Regions from separate parts of the Pseudochelatococcus lubricantis genome, predicted to be linked through region 3. Evidence: predicted binding sites of a transcription regulator. Region 3 holds the regulator's gene; each other region holds the start of a gene.

Region 1 (3,743 bases), 990 kb from region 3:
ATGAAGCCGATGTTGTGGCGGTTGCGCGCATAACGTTCGCCGGGATTGCCCAGTCCAACAATGAGCTGCATGACGCCCCCTCGATGACGCTCCGCCGCCGCGTCCGGGGGACGGGCGCCCGCGCATGCCACGATCCGCGAGCGTCCGTCTCCGGTCCAGCCGGATTATTAGCTGGCCGCTTCCGTCTCCGCCGCCTCGGAAACCGTGGGCGGAACGACGGTGACGACCGTGAAGTCGCGCTCGATCGCGCCGAACTCGGCGCCTTCCGGCAGCTTCAGGGTCTCGGCGTGGACCGAGTCACCGATCTCCAGATTGCCGACGTCCACCTCGACGCTGTCCGGGATGGCGTCAGCCGCCACGACCAGCGCGATCTTGTGGTGAACGATGTTCAGCGTGCCACCGTTCTTGAGGCCCGGAGCGGCTTCCTCGTTGACGAAGTGCAGCGGCACCTCGACCTCGATCTTCGCGCCGCGTGCCACGCGCAGGAAGTCGACATGGATCGGGAAATCCTTCACCTTGTCGAGCTGGTAATCGCGCGGAATGACGGTGGTCTTCTTGCCGTCGACGTCGATCTCGAACAGCGTGCTGAGGAAGCCGCCGGCGTAGATGAGACGCTTCGTCTCGTTGAAGTCGAGCGCGACGGGTTGGGCGGGGGCGCCGAGGCCGTAGATCACGGCGGGAACCTGACCCTGACGGCGGATTGCACGGGCGGCCCCCTTGCCGACCCCTGCGCGCGCCGTAGCCTTGAGCGGCTTTGCCGAATGGGCAGCGGACATATTGATCATCCTTGACAAACGAAAATGTAAACGACTGCCGGAAATGCAAATGGCCGCGCACATGCACGGCCCGGTGGTCTCCGGCTCACGAAAGCGCCCGTGCCTCCAAGGGTGTCTCGCGGGCGCCAGCGTCTTATAAAGATTTTTTTCCGGATTACAAACCCGAATCGCCGCCTACAGCGGCAAAACCGCCTCAAGCCGGCGCATCATGAAGCGCGCGTCGGTGTCGTAGCTTTTGAGCGACGCGGCGAGACGCGCATCCTCGACGATCTCGAACCCCTGCCGCCGCCAGAACGGCGCGGAGGCGTTCACCGCCACGAGCGACAGGTCGGCGAGGCCGATGGCGCGCGTGTGTTCCGCCAGATGCGCGACCGCCCGCGCGCCCGCGCCGCTGCCGCGCGCCTGCGGCAGCAGGGCGAGATCGTGGATGTAGAACGTCGCCGGGAAGGTTGGCATCGCCACCACGAGGCTGTCGAGCTTGGGCGGCATCATCGGATGCCACGGATGGCTGATGACGTAGCCGGCCGTCCCGCCGTCCATCTCCAGCACATGGCAGCCTTCCGGATAGAGTCGCAGCCGCTCCGCGAACACCTCGATGCGCTCCGGATAGCCGGGATGCACGCGCTCGCCGGCGGCATGCACGCCGTCAAGGTCGTTGGGCTCCATGGGGCGCCAGGCGAATGGCAGAGAGCCCGCGGAAGGCCGGCGCCCGCCCGTGATCGCATCCGCCGGACTGTCGAGTTCCGTCATTTCCTGCGTCATGCCTCCGTGTGCTCGCCCTCGCCGCCGGCCCGGCCGGCATGCTTCGCCGCCTTTGCGAACTTGCGGCTGACCCGCTCGCGCTTCAACCGCGACAGGTGATCGATGAACAGCACGCCGTTCAGATGATCGATCTCGTGCTGCAGGCAGGTAGCGAGCAGGCCGTCGGCCTCGATCTCCCGCGTCGCGCCGTCGAGATCCATGTAGCGCACGCGCACGCGCGCCGGGCGCTCCACCTCCTCATAGTACTCGGGAATGGAGAGGCACCCCTCCTGATGAACGCGGAACTCGTCGTCCGACTCCCAGACGATCTCGGGGTTGATGACGGTCATCGGCTGGCGCTCTTCCTCGCGGCTGCCGACATCGACGACCAGCAGCCGCTTGGGCACGCCGACCTGAATCGCCGCCAGCCCGATGCCGGGCGCGTCGTACATGGTCTCGAACATGTCCGCGACGAGCGTGCGGATATCGTCGGTCACCGCCTCGACCGGCTTGGAAACCAGCCGCAGCCGGGGGTCGGGAAGTACAAGAATGGGAAGGATCGTCATCGTGCCTCTGCCTTGATGGCAGCGAGATAAGCATTCTTTACCCCGAGGTCAACATGTTCTTTATTCGTTCGATCTGCGGCGCGAATCGGCTATAGATGCGACATGAATGACGCGATCGTCCTCTTCGGCCATCCGGTGCCGCTGCTCCATGCCCTCGCGGGGGCGGGCGCGGCGGCCTTCGTGCTGCTCGCAGCCATCGCCGTGCAGCTCGCCGGGCTGGCGCGGGCGCGGCGCGAGGAGGCCTTCGCCGCCCACGAGCGGGCGCGGGAACTCGACGCACGGCTGGCCGAGATGCGCGGCCTGCAGGCGCAGCTCACGGGCCGCATGCAGACCGTCGCCGAGGTGTTCGGCACGCGGCAGAACGATCTGGCGCGCTTCCTGTCCGAGCGGCTGGAGGGGCTGCAGCATCGTGTGGGGCAGAACCTCGACGCCTCCGCCAGGCATACGGCGGCTCATATCGCCAGCCTCAACGAACGGCTTGCGCTCATCGACGCGGCGCAGAAGAACCTGTCCGAACTCTCCGGCCATGTCCTCGGGCTGAAGGATGTTCTCGCCAACAAACAGGCGCGCGGGGCCTTCGGGCAGGGGCGGATGGAGGCGATCGTCCGCGACGGCCTGCCGGCGAACGGCTATCGCTTCCAGCCCACGCTCGCCAACGGCAAGCGGCCGGACTGCCTCATCGACCTGCCGGGCGACCTGCCGCTCGCCGTCGATGCCAAGTTCCCGCTGGAGGGCCTCTCTGCCTTCCGCGAGGCGAACGACGGCGAGGCGAGGCGGCGCGCTGTCCAGCGCGTGCGCAACGACATCGGCTACCACATCCGCGAGGTCGCCGAAAAATACCTGCTGCCGGGGGAGACGCAGGACATCGCGCTGCTGTTCGTGCCCTCCGAGTCGATCTACGCCGACCTGCACGAGCATTTCGACGATCTGGTGCAGCGGGCGCACCGCGCGCGGGTGATCTTCGTCTCGCCCTCGCTGCTGACCATGGCGATCCAGCTCGTGCAGTCGCTGATCCGCGACACGCGCATGCGCGAGGAGGCGCGCGTCATCCAGTCGGAGGTCGGCCGCCTCGTCGACGACATCGGCCGCCTGCGCGAGCGGGTGGACAAGCTCGACACGCATTTCCGGCAGGCGCAGGAGGACGTCGGCCAGATCCGTGTCTCGGCCGACAAGGTGGCGCGGCGCGGCGAGGCGATCGCCGCCCTCGACTTCGAGGACGCCCCGCCCCCGCGCGACATGAACGGCACCGCTTCTCGCGGCCTGCCTCCCCGCGGCATGGCGCCCCCGGCTCACTCGCCCGAATAGGGCGAGAAGTGGCGGCGCGTCTCGTCCACCTTCAGCGCCCGGCCGATGGGCGGGAAGGCGCGCTGCGGGCAGGCGGGACGCTCGCAGACCTTGCAGCCGACGCCGATCGGCGTGGCGGCGGCCGGGTTGTTGAGGTCGAGCCCGTCGGAATAGACGAGCCGGCCCGCGTGCCGCAGGTCGCAGCCCAGCGCGACGGCGAAGGTCTTGCTGGGCGCGCGGTAGCCGCCGTGATCGCGCGCGACCGTGCGGGCGATCCACAGATAGGCGCGCCCGTCCGGCATCCGCGCGATCTGGGTCAGCACGCGCCCGGGATGCGCGAAGGCCTCGTAGACGTTCCACAGCGGGCAGGTGCCGC
Region 2 (3,743 bases), 190 kb from region 3:
TCAGGTTAAGCGCTTCCTCAATGGCGGAAAGGGCTTCCGCCGTTGCATCGATACGCTTGCTTGTCTGAACCATCTTGCCGCCCCATTCGTGCGATTGAAGCACAACTATGCCAAGGCCCCGAGGGAGTTGGCCCATCTGAAAACACTCTAACGCTGCGCTCACCCTAAACTTTGCATCGCCGGATGAAAACCCGCTCCGACGCCTTTGCCGGACATCGTTAATCAAATATTAAGCTTATGGTAAACGCCGCGGTAGGGATTGAACGATGCCTTTGCCTGTCAATACGCTGCATAACGCTGCGCGGCGACAAGGGCACGCCATACCGCCCCTCGATGGGCCTGGCTCACCGAGGGGCGGTCAAGCCCGTACGGTGCTTGAGCAAAACTCACGCGCGAGCGGTCGAAGACCGGGAGCGAGGGTATAAACGCCTTCCGCCGGCAGTGTTGTGAGCCGGTGTTGCAGAAAAGCCGCGATCCGGATGCCGTGTGCAGAACAGTCAGGAAGTTTTATGCCGATCATTACCTATATCGATTCGACTGGGGCTGCGCGCAGCGTCAATGCCGCTTCGGGCTCCACAGTCATGGAGACCGCCGTCCGCAACGCCATTCCGGAAATCGTGGGCGAGTGCGGGGGCGCGTGTGCCTGTGCCACCTGCCACGTCTATGTCGATGACATGTGGGTCGACATCGTCGGCGAACCCGTAGACATGGAGGAGGATATGCTCGACTTCGCGCTCGACGTGCGGCCGAACTCCCGACTCTCCTGCCAGATTCGCGTCAGCGACGCGCTCGACGGGCTCGTTGTTCACACGCCGGAACGTCAGGCGTAATAATATGGACGGCGCGCGATTCATGCGTGCGATTGATGCAGGACAAGGCCGCAGGCGGCCATCGCCGCGATAGTGAGCCTGTTGAGCGAAGGAGAGCGGACCATGTTCAAGAAGATTCTCGTTCCGGTCGACCTGGCGGATCTCGATATCGCGCGCAAGGCTGTCGCGCGGGCGGCGGCGCTGGCGCGGGAATCGGGCGGCACCGTGCGGCTCGTCTATGTGCGCTCCGTGCTGCCGGTGTCGTTTGTGGAGTTCGTGCCGCCGGATTTCGACGAGGAGCAGGCGAAGCAGGCGGCCGACGATCTGACGGAGTTCGCCAAGAGCGTTCCCCTGCCGCCCGAGCGTGTTTCGACCGCTGTGCGGCTCGGCGCGGTCTACAATGAGGTGCTGGAGGAGGCGTCGGAGATGGGCGCGGACCTGATCGTCGTGTCTTCGCACCAGCCGGGCGTCTCGACCTACCTCATCGGCTCCAACGCCGCGACCATCGTGCGCCACGCCACCTGTTCCGTGCTGGTGCTGCGCGACTAGAGGCTGCCTTGTTTCAACGTAAACAGGACAGATTCCGGTTTCCGTGAATTGAGGCATGATCTGACACGCCAGCCGCCGAGCCGGTAAGCGACTCGGAAACGATGAAGGCCGGCGTCCTCGCGGGCGCCGGCCTTCCTATGAACGGGGTGAAGAGGCGGTCAGCGCTGGTGGCGAGGCCCGCCGGGGCCGCCGAGCGCATCGCGCAGCAGCACGCCAAAACGCCGCTTCTGGGCATCGTTCAGGCTGTCATAGAGCGGCTTGGCCGCCTCGGCCACCTTGGTGAGATTGTCCGCACGTGCCCGCAGGCCCTCGGCCTGCCAGGAGAGCACCTGCAGCACATCGCGGCGCTCGCGGCGTTCCCCGCTATCCGCCTCGCTGTCATCCTCGTCGCGGCCGGCGCGACGTTCGGCGAGCCGTTCCGCGCGCTCGTCGGCGATGCCGCGCAGCGCGGTTTCAAGGGCGGTCCAGTGGGGCTCCTGCTCGGACGTGAGCTGCAGGCCGGCCTTCAGGGCCGCGAGTCGGGCGGCGACGAAAGCGGCGCGGTCCTCAGCGGAGAAGCGCGGACCCTGCTGGCGGTCGCGCTCGACCTTCTCCACCGCGGGCTTGCTGTCCTTCTGGTCGGCCTGGGCGAACGCGGGCGTCAGGCCGGCGAGAAGCAGGGCGGTGGAAGCGGCAACGATTGCTTTTTTCATATCCGGTCGTCCTTTCGGATCACTCTCGGTTGCGATGCAAAAAAATATGCCGCCGCCCCGGCCCGCATTCAAGTTAACTTTCCTTAAGGTGGCAGAAGCCATTATTAAATTTATGTAACATATGAAACAATAAAGAGAAATTGTATTTAAATATCTAAATTTTTTATTAAAAAATCATCAAATAATATCGATTTTTTTATGAATTACGTATTTTGATTTTCTTTAAATAATAAAATAAAGGAATTTTGAATTATGTTCATTAATTGTTCTTGAGTGGCGCTGATGGCTGTACTATTGTGCTCGCACATGGAGCGCCGGTGTGCGGTTTTCGGGGATGATGGATGGTTGCGCGGGTTGCGACGGTTGCTTTCGAGGGGATCGAGGCGCGCCCCGTCGACGTGCAGGTGCTCGTGTCGTCGGGGGTGGTGGCGTTTTCCGTCGTCGGCCTGCCGGACAAGGCGGTCGGCGAATCGCGGGAGCGCGTACGCGCCGCGCTTGCGGCCTCCGGGCTGGCGATGCCCGCGAAGCGCGTCACCGTCAATCTCGCGCCGGCGGATATGCCGAAGGAGGGCTCGCACTACGACCTGCCGATCGCGCTGGCGGTCATGGCGGCGATCGGCGCCATTCCGGCCGATGCGCTGGCCGGTTACGTCGTGCTCGGCGAGCTGGCACTCGACGGCACGTTGGCGTCGGTGGCGGGCGCGCTGCCGGCGGCCATGGCCGCGGCGGAACGCGGGCTCGGCCTCATCTGCCCGGCGGCCTGCGGTCCGGAGGCGGCATGGGCGGGCGGCGATCTCGACATCGTGGCGCCTGCCTCGCTCGTGCAGCTCGCCAACCATGTCAGGGGCACGCAGGTGCTGGCGCGTCCCTCGCCGGCGGTGGAGCGGGCAGGCGCGCCGATGCCCGATCTCGGCGACATTCGCGGGCAGGAGAGCGCGCGCCGCGCGCTGGAAATCGCCGCGGCCGGCAACCACAACCTGCTGCTGCACGGCCCGCCCGGCAGCGGCAAGTCGATGCTCGCGAGCCGCCTGCCGTCGATCCTGCCGCCACTGACGCCGCGCGAACTGCTGGAGGTGTCGATGGTCCATTCGGTCGCGGGCCTCCTTGCCGAAGGCGCGCTCACGGACAGGCGGCCGTTCCGCGCCCCGCATCATTCCGCCTCCATGGCGGCGCTTGTCGGCGGCGGCGTGCATGCGCGGCCCGGCGAAGTGTCGCTGGCGCACAATGGTGTGCTGTTCCTCGACGAATTGCCCGAGTTCGCGCCCCAGACGCTCGACGGCCTCCGCCAGCCGATGGAGGCCGGCGAGGTGCTGATCTCCCGCGCCAACAGGCGGGCGGTCTATCCAGCGCGCTTCCAGCTCGTCGCTGCGATGAACCCCTGCCGCTGCGGCCATGCGACGGAACCGGGCTTCGCCTGCCGGCGCCAGCCCAACGACCGTTGCACGGCGCAATATCAGGCGCGCCTTTCCGGCCCGCTGCTCGACCGCATCGATCTCGCCATAGAGGTGCCGGCAGTGACGGCCGCCGATCTCATCCAGCCGCAGGCGGCGGAAAGCTCGGCCGCCGTCGCCGCGCGGGTGGCGCGGGCGCGGGACATGCAGGCGCGCCGCTATCGCGCCCTCGGCCTCGCCGCCGGCGGAACCAACGCCCACTGCCCGCCGCCGCTGCTGGAGGAGGTGGCGCAGCCGGACGG
Region 3 (3,743 bases):
GGCAGGAGGCGGCCTTCGTCGCCGCGCTGGTGACGGGCAAGCGGGGACTTATCGCCGACGAGACCAACGAGGCGCTGCGCGCCGCCGGCATCTACCATGTCGTCTCCATCGGCGGCTTTCACATGACGCTCGTCGCCGGCACGCTCTTTTTTCTCACCCGCCTGTCGCTTGCGCTGATTCCCGGCCTTGCGGTCGGCTACCCGATCCGGAAAATCGCCGCCGTCATCGGTATCGTCGGCGCGAGCGGCTATTGCGTATTTTCCGGGGCGGGAATCGATACCCTGCGGGCTTTGTGCGTCACGCTGATCGTCATGGGTGCGATTCTCGCCGATCGGCCGGCGCTTTCCATGCGCAACCTCGCGCTCGCAGCGTTGGTGTGCCTGACATTGCAGCCCGAAGCCATGCTCGGTCCGAGCTTCCAGATGTCGTTCGCCGGCGTGGCGGCACTGATCGCGCTCTTCGAGCGGTGGGATGACCCCGAGCCGGCGGCGAACGCCCTGCCACTGCGGGAAGGCGGGCCGCCGGGTGCGTCCTCCGCCGACGGGCGGCAGGGGCGGCTTTACCGGATGACGGTGATGAGCGTCATGACCACAGTCGTGGCGATGCTCGCGACCGGGCCCTTCAGCACCTATCACTTCCAGACCTTCAACCCGTGGGGAATCCTGGGCAATGCCTTCGGCCTGCCCATCGTCGAACTCGTGGTCATGCCGTTCTCCTTCCTTGCCGTGGCGCTTTATCCGCTCGGTCTCGATGGCCCCTTCTGGCATCTCGCCGGCCTCGCTGCCGTGCCGGTGTTGGCGGGCGCGCGGATCGCCGCCGGCTTTCCCGGCGCTGTTGTCGTCGTGCCGGCTTTCGGCGTCGGCGCCCTTTCGCTGCTCGCCTTCGGTATGCTCTGGGCCTGCCTGTGGTCGACGCCGCTGCGGTGGCTCGCTGTTCTGCCGGTGGCGGTCGGTGTTGCGTTTGCCGCCGCGCCCGCGCGGCCCGACGTTCGCATCGACCGCGAGGGACGCGGCGCCGCCGTGCGGAGCGCCGGCGGTCGATTCGTCATCCTCGGCAATCCTTCCGCCTTCGTCGTCGAGCAGTGGTTGAAGGCGGACGGCGACGGGCGCCGAGCGGACGATCCCGCGCTCAAACACAACGTCGCCTGCGACAGGTTCGGCTGCGTCGCCCGGCTCGCCGATGGCCGCAGCGTCGCCTTCACCCGCGACCCCGCTGCGCTCGCCGAGGATTGCAGGCGCGCCGCCCTGCTGATCACGCCCCGCCAGACGCCGCCAGACTGTGCCGCAGCCTATGTGATCGATCGCGAAGACCTGCAACGGTTGGGCGCCATCGCGCTGACATCCGGCAATGGCGGACTGATCGTGGAAAGCACGCATGACAGCAATGTGGCCGGCGGGGAAGGGCGGCCCTGGCGCCGGCCCGCAGGACGCTAGAGTACACTCCGATCAGGTGGAATGATCTGATCAGCTAAATCGTTGAAATAAAAGACTTGCCAAATCAAAGCTTTGCGGAGAATGGCGCCGGAAGAGACGCCTGCTCGCGTGTTCGCTGCCCGATACGCCTCAGTAACGGCGGACCAGACTGACGAGCTTGCCCTGGATGCGCACCCTGTCGGGGCCGAGCACCCTTGTTTCGTAGGCAGGATTGGCCGCCTCCAGCGCGATGGAGGAGCCGCGTTTGCGCAGGCGCTTCAGGGTAGCTTCCTCGTCGTCGATGAGAGCGACGATGATATCGCCCGTCTCCGCCATATCCTGCTTGCGCAGAATGACCGTGTCTCCGTCGAGAATGCCGGCCTCGATCATCGAATCGCCGCGCACCTCAAGGGCGAAGTGCTCCCCCGACGACGACAGCAGCTCCGGCGGCAGCGCCAGCGTGTGGCTGCTGTTCTGGATCGCGCTGATCGGCGTGCCGGCCGCGATTCGCCCCATCACGGGGATCTGCGTCGTGTTGCCGGCCGTCGCTTCACCCGAATCGATGCTCACCCGCTCGCCCGCGGCGCGCAAGACGTTCCCGCTGGCGCGTACCGGGCTCGCAGTCTCGCGTCCGCTTTCCCGCACAGCGCCGCCGTCCCGGCCGAGGCCGCCCTCGACGATGCTGGGACTGAACCGCCCGCGCGGAACCGGCGCGGACAATGCCTCCGGCAGGCGAATCACCTCGATAGCGCGGGCGCGGTTGGGAAGGCGTCGGATGAAGCCGCGTTCCTCCAGCGCGATGATGAGGCGGTGAATGCCCGATTTGGAGCGCAGATCAAGCGCATCTTTCATCTCGTCGAACGAAGGCGGAACCCCGGATTCCCGCATGCGTTCATGAATAAAACGAAGCAGATCGTGTTGCTTGCGCGTCAACATGGTCTACACATCCTTCCCGGATCAGCGCCCTGCGGCATTTCGTGGAACGGGATTCCATGAAACGAAACACGAACACTATACAAGTTCTTAATGTGTTCCGCAAGCGTCACTATTCGGCATGATCGTTAAAACTTGCCTCCGCCGCGCGGCTTTTTTCGGCATCCCGCGGAGATATTCGGCCGCCCCGCGTCAGATATCGAGATCCGTGGCGAAGGCGGCGTTTTCCTGGATGAAGGAGAAGCGCGCTTCCGGCTTGTTGCCCATCAGCCTTTCCACGGCATCGCTGGTCTGCGGGCGCGCGTCTTCCTCGACGACGACGCGCAGCAGGGTGCGCTTGCGTGGGTCCATGGTGGTTTCCTTGAGCTGCGCCGGCAGCATCTCGCCAAGGCCCTTGAAGCGGCCGATCTCGGCCTTCTTGCCCTTGAACGTCGTGCGCATGAGTTCCTGCCGGTGCGCCTCGTCGCGCGCGTAGACGGTCTTGCCGCCGTGGGTCAGGCGGAACAGCGGCGGCACCGCGAGGTAGAGATGTTGTTCGTCGATGAGGCGCGGCGTCTGGCGCCAGAAAAAGGTGATGAGGAGCGAGGCGATATGCGCGCCGTCCACATCGGCGTCGGTCATGATGATGATCTTTTCGTAGCGGAGATCCGCGCCGCGGTAGGCGGAGCCAATGCCGCAGCCGAGCGCCAGCATGAGGTCGGCGATCTGCTGGTTCTGCAGGAGCTTATCGCGTCCGGCTGAAGCCACGTTGAGGATTTTCCCGCGCAGCGGCAAGATGGCCTGCGTGGCGCGGTCGCGCGCCTGCTTGGCCGAGCCGCCCGCCGAATCACCCTCCACCAGAAAAAGCTCCGATCCCGCTGCCCCCGCCTTCGTGCAGTCCGCGAGCTTGCCGGGGAGGCGCAGGCGGCGGGTTGCCGTCTTGCGGGCGATGTCCTTTTCGGCACGGCGTCGCAGCCGTTCCTCGGCCCTGTCCACCGTCCAGTCGAGCAGGCGGCCCGCCTGCTGGGGCGATGCGGCGAGCCAGTGGTCGAAGGCGTCGCGCACCGCACTTTCCACGATGCGGGAAGCTTCGGCGGTCGCGAGCCTGTCCTTCGTCTGGCCCTGGAACTCCGGTTCGCGGATGAACACGGACAGCATGGCCGCGCAGGAAACCATGACGTCTTCCGCCGTGATCTGGGCCGCGCGCTTGCTCTGGTTGACACGCTCGGCGTGGTCGCGCAGGCCGCGCAGCAGGGCGTTGCGCAGGCCCTGTTCATGCGTGCCGCCCTCGGGTGTCGGGATGGTATTGCAGTATGAGGCGACATGGCCGTCGTCCTCCGCATACCAGGCGATAGCCCATTCGAGCGAGCCGTGCCCGCCCGGCCTGCCGTCGCCGCCGGACTTGTCGATGCGCCCGGA
Region 4 (3,743 bases), on a different contig from region 3:
TGGCGGGCAGTATAGCCGACATTGTCGAGATCATTGTGCTTGCCGCCCGCGCGCACGCACTTCTGCGCGCTGACGGCCCGCGAGTAGGGTCGCTTCTCCGCCCCCGTGAAGACGTTCTTGAACGGAACCATGCCTGCGTTGGTGAACAGCAGGGTCGGATCGTTGCGCGGCACAAGAGGACTCGACGGCACGGCCTCGTGGCTGTTGGCCGCGAAATAATCAAGAAAAGTGGACCGAATCTCGTTTACACCGCTCATTTACGCCCTGCCTGACCCCTGGGACGGACGTGCTGCACAAGCGATCCGTCGCCATTCCGAACTCCCGGCATCGCCATCGCCCGCCGTCCAACCGGCATAGACGCTGGCGGCAAGGCCCGCAACCCGGTTCGACAGGCAGGATGGCGTCCCGCAAAAGCCTTGACTATCGGGATTTCATACGTTTGGAAATCCGGAAAAGCGCATGCGCGGCATTTTTTAGAAACGGATGCGGCATCTTCCGGCCGCTATATCAGCCGGCACCCTCATCGGCATCCTCAGTCGACGGATCGACGTTTTCGAGAATACGATCCGCCAGCACTGTCGAGTTCTGGCGGATGGCCGCCTCGATCCTGTCTGCGACTTCAGGATTGCTCTTGAGAAACTGTTTCGCGTTCTCGCGCCCCTGCCCCAGTCGCTGACTGTCGTAGGAAAACCACGCGCCCGACTTGTCGACGATGCCGCCCTTCACGCCGAGATCGAGCAGTTCGCCAAGCTTGGACACCCCTTCACCATACATGATGTCGAACTCGACCTGCTTGAAGGGCGGCGCCACCTTGTTCTTGACGACCTTGACGCGCGTCGCGTTGCCGACGACCTCCTCGCGGTCCTTGATGGAGCCGATGCGCCGGATATCGAGACGCACCGAGGCATAGAACTTCAGGGCATTGCCGCCGGTCGTCGTCTCGGGAGAACCGTACATGACGCCTATCTTCATGCGGATCTGGTTGATGAAGATTACCATCGTGTTGGAGCGCGAAATGGATGCGGTGAGCTTGCGCAGCGCCTGGCTCATCAGACGCGCCTGGAGGCCCGGCTGCATGTCGCCCATCTCGCCTTCAATCTCCGCGCGCGGCGTCAGCGCCGCCACCGAATCGACGACGAGCACCTCGATCGCGCCCGAGCGCACCAGCGTATCGCAGATTTCGAGCGCCTGCTCGCCGGTATCGGGCTGAGATATCAGAAGATCGTCAAGGCTGACGCCGAGCTTGCGCGCGTAGATCGGATCGAGCGCATGTTCGGCATCGATGAACGCGCAGGTGCCACCGCGTTTCTGAGCCTCCGCGACGGTATGAAGCGCCAACGTCGTCTTGCCCGATGACTCAGGGCCGAAAATCTCGATGATGCGGCCGCGCGGCAGGCCGCCGACGCCGAGCGCGATATCGAGGCCAAGCGAGCCCGTCGACACGGTCTCGATCTCGACCCGGTCCTGCGCCTTGCCGAGCCGCATGATCGAGCCCTTGCCGAACGCCCGTTCAATCTGCGCCAGCGCGGCGTCGAGCGCCTTTGTCTTGTCCATCGAGCTACCTTCCACGAGTCGCAAATCGGCTTTTGACATGACGCTATTCCTTATGGCACCCCACCGCGAATTTCAACGCGCACCGGATATGGTACATATTTTGTTCTTGCGCACAAGTTCTTTTTATGTTCCAACTTATCCGCAATGAAACGCGGATAAGGGATGCCATGCGGGAAGAATGCTCATACGGAATGGTCGGCCGGCGCATGCCGCATGCGCCGGCCACAAAAATTGTTGCAGATATCGGCTTGACGCCCCTCGACGGCCGTTACAGTCCGGCGGACGTCTCGGCTGACAACTCAGCCCCCAGAAGCAGCGTCTCGACCTTTTCCACGACCTGGTTCGCCAGCGCTTCGGGATCGGGCAGCGAGGCGTCCAGGTGAAGGTCGGGCTTCAGTGGTGGCTCGTATTCCTGGCCGATGCCGGTAAAGGCAGCTATCTTGCCCTCTTTTGCCTGTGCATAAAGGCCCTTCGGGTCACGCTCGGCACACAGGTCAGGCGGCGCGTCGACAAAGATTTCGACGAATTCGTCGGGCGCAAAGCGCTCGCGCAGCCTGTCACGGTCGGCGCGGAAGGGCGAAACGAAGGCGCACAGCACCACGAGGCCCGCTTCCGTCATCAGCCGAGCGACCTCGCCGACGCGGCGAATGTTCTCCGTGCGCGAGGGTGGGTCGAAACCGAGATCGGCATTCAGTCCCTGCCGCAGGCTGTCGCCATCGAGCGTCATGGTATGGCGGCCAAGCGCGTTGAGCTTCGCCTCCACGAGATTGGCGATGGTCGATTTGCCGGAGCCCGGCAATCCCGTGAACCACAGCACCAGCGGGCGCTGGTGCTTGATGGCGGCGCGCGCGGCGCGGTCCACGTCGAACCCGTGACGGTACACGTTCGTCGCGCCGAGCGGTTGCGCGACCATTCCCGCGGCGACTGTCGCGTTGTTGAAACGGTCGATGAGAATGAAAGCGCCCGTCTGGTGATTTTCCGCGTAGGGGTCGAAGGCAACGGGCACAAGCGTCTCGATCTCGACGAGGCCGATGGCGTTGAGGCCAAGCGACACGACCGGCACCTCCGCCAGGGTCTCGACATCGAGATAATGGCGGATGGCGCGCACCGTCGCCGGTACCACGCGCGTGCCGATCTTGAGATTGTAGGAGCGCCCTGGCACCAGCATCTCATCCGCCATCCATACGAGGCGTGCGGCGAGGCGCGTAGCGACGATCGGACGATGTTTCGTAGCGGCGAAGACCTCCCCGCGCGGCGCGTCGATCTCGTCCTCGAGCACCAGCGTGATGGCGTCACCCGACCGTGCCTCCGGGCGGTCGCCGTCGAAGGTCACGATGCGCGCGACCTGGCTTGTCTTGCCGGAGCCGGCGGCCACGACCGCGTCACCCACCCTGACGCGCCCGCCAGCCACCGTGCCGGAGAATCCGCGAAAATCGAGATTGGGCCGGTTGACCCATTGCACAGGAAAACGGAACGGGCCATCGTCCCCGGCTTCCCGGACGTCGATGGTTTCGAGGTGGCCGAGGAGCGTCGGCCCCTTGTACCACGGCGTGGAAATGCTGGGCGTAGAAATGTTGTCGCCGAACCGCGCCGACAGCGGAATAGCCTCGATTCCGAGAAAGCCGAGCTTTTCGGCAAACACACGATAATCGGCGACGATGTCGTTGAACCGCTTCTCGTCGAAGCCGACGAGGTCGATCTTGTTGATGGCGAGCACCACGTGGCGGATGCCGAGCAGGGAGACGATGACGCTATGCCGGCGCGTCTGGGTCAGCAGGCCCTTGCGGGCGTCGATCAGCAGGATCGCGAGATCGGCGTTAGAGGCGCCTGTCGCCATGTTGCGCGTGTACTGTTCGTGACCGGGCGTGTCGGCGACGATGAACGACCGGCGCGCTGTCGAGAAATAGCGATAGGCGACGTCGATGGTGATGCCCTGTTCGCGCTCGGCCTCAAGCCCGTCGACCAACAGCGCGAAGTCGATATCCCCGCCCGTGGTGCCGACGCGCCGCGAATCATCCGCCAGCGCGGTGAGCTGATCGTCGTACACCGCGCTCGTTTCATACAGCAGGCGGCCAATCAGCGTGGATTTTCCGTCATCGACGGAACCGCAGGTGAGAAAGCGCAGCAGGCCGCGCGCCCCGTCGCCGGACGACGGATGACCGGCGGTGGAAGATTCGGCCTGTGGCATG

Evidence for each region. Region 3 encodes LexA, which represses DNA repair genes until DNA is damaged. Its sites were predicted from a motif close to TGTTCNNNNTGTGTTCNG; they were not measured.
Region 1: a site for LexA is predicted at 2,138-2,155, ahead of ACFFJ7_RS03465 (DNA recombination protein RmuC). Genes of this name have one in related genera too.
Region 2: a site for LexA is predicted at 2,304-2,321, ahead of ACFFJ7_RS07030 (YifB family Mg chelatase-like AAA ATPase). Genes of this name have one in related genera too.
Region 4: a site for LexA is predicted at 1,670-1,687, ahead of recA (recombinase RecA). Genes of this name have one in related genera too.

What each region holds. Positions count from the first base shown of each region.
Region 1 is NZ_JBHLXC010000002.1:122,844-126,586, forward strand. It holds gene pth (aminoacyl-tRNA hydrolase) at 1-71, opposite strand, end outside; gene ACFFJ7_RS03450 (50S ribosomal protein L25/general stress protein Ctc) at 168-776, opposite strand; gene ACFFJ7_RS03455 (GNAT family N-acetyltransferase) at 951-1,538, opposite strand; gene def (peptide deformylase) at 1,535-2,083, opposite strand; gene ACFFJ7_RS03465 (DNA recombination protein RmuC) at 2,186-3,388, shown strand; gene ACFFJ7_RS03470 (short-chain fatty acyl-CoA regulator family protein) at 3,373-3,743, opposite strand, start outside.
Region 2 is NZ_JBHLXC010000002.1:918,660-922,402, forward strand. It holds gene ACFFJ7_RS07010 (apolipoprotein A-IV repeat region-like domain-containing protein) at 1-73, opposite strand, end outside; gene ACFFJ7_RS07015 (2Fe-2S iron-sulfur cluster-binding protein) at 510-830, shown strand; gene ACFFJ7_RS07020 (universal stress protein) at 933-1,358, shown strand; gene ACFFJ7_RS07025 (Spy/CpxP family protein refolding chaperone) at 1,517-2,050, opposite strand; gene ACFFJ7_RS07030 (YifB family Mg chelatase-like AAA ATPase) at 2,392-3,743, shown strand, end outside.
Region 3 is NZ_JBHLXC010000002.1:1,112,569-1,116,311, forward strand. It holds gene ACFFJ7_RS07830 (ComEC/Rec2 family competence protein) at 1-1,433, shown strand, start outside; gene lexA (transcriptional repressor LexA) at 1,563-2,348, opposite strand; gene parE (DNA topoisomerase IV subunit B) at 2,538-3,743, opposite strand, start outside.
Region 4 is NZ_JBHLXC010000001.1:653,138-656,880, reverse strand. It holds gene alaS (alanine--tRNA ligase) at 1-257, opposite strand, end outside; gene recA (recombinase RecA) at 508-1,593, opposite strand; gene cysN (sulfate adenylyltransferase subunit CysN) at 1,823-3,742, opposite strand.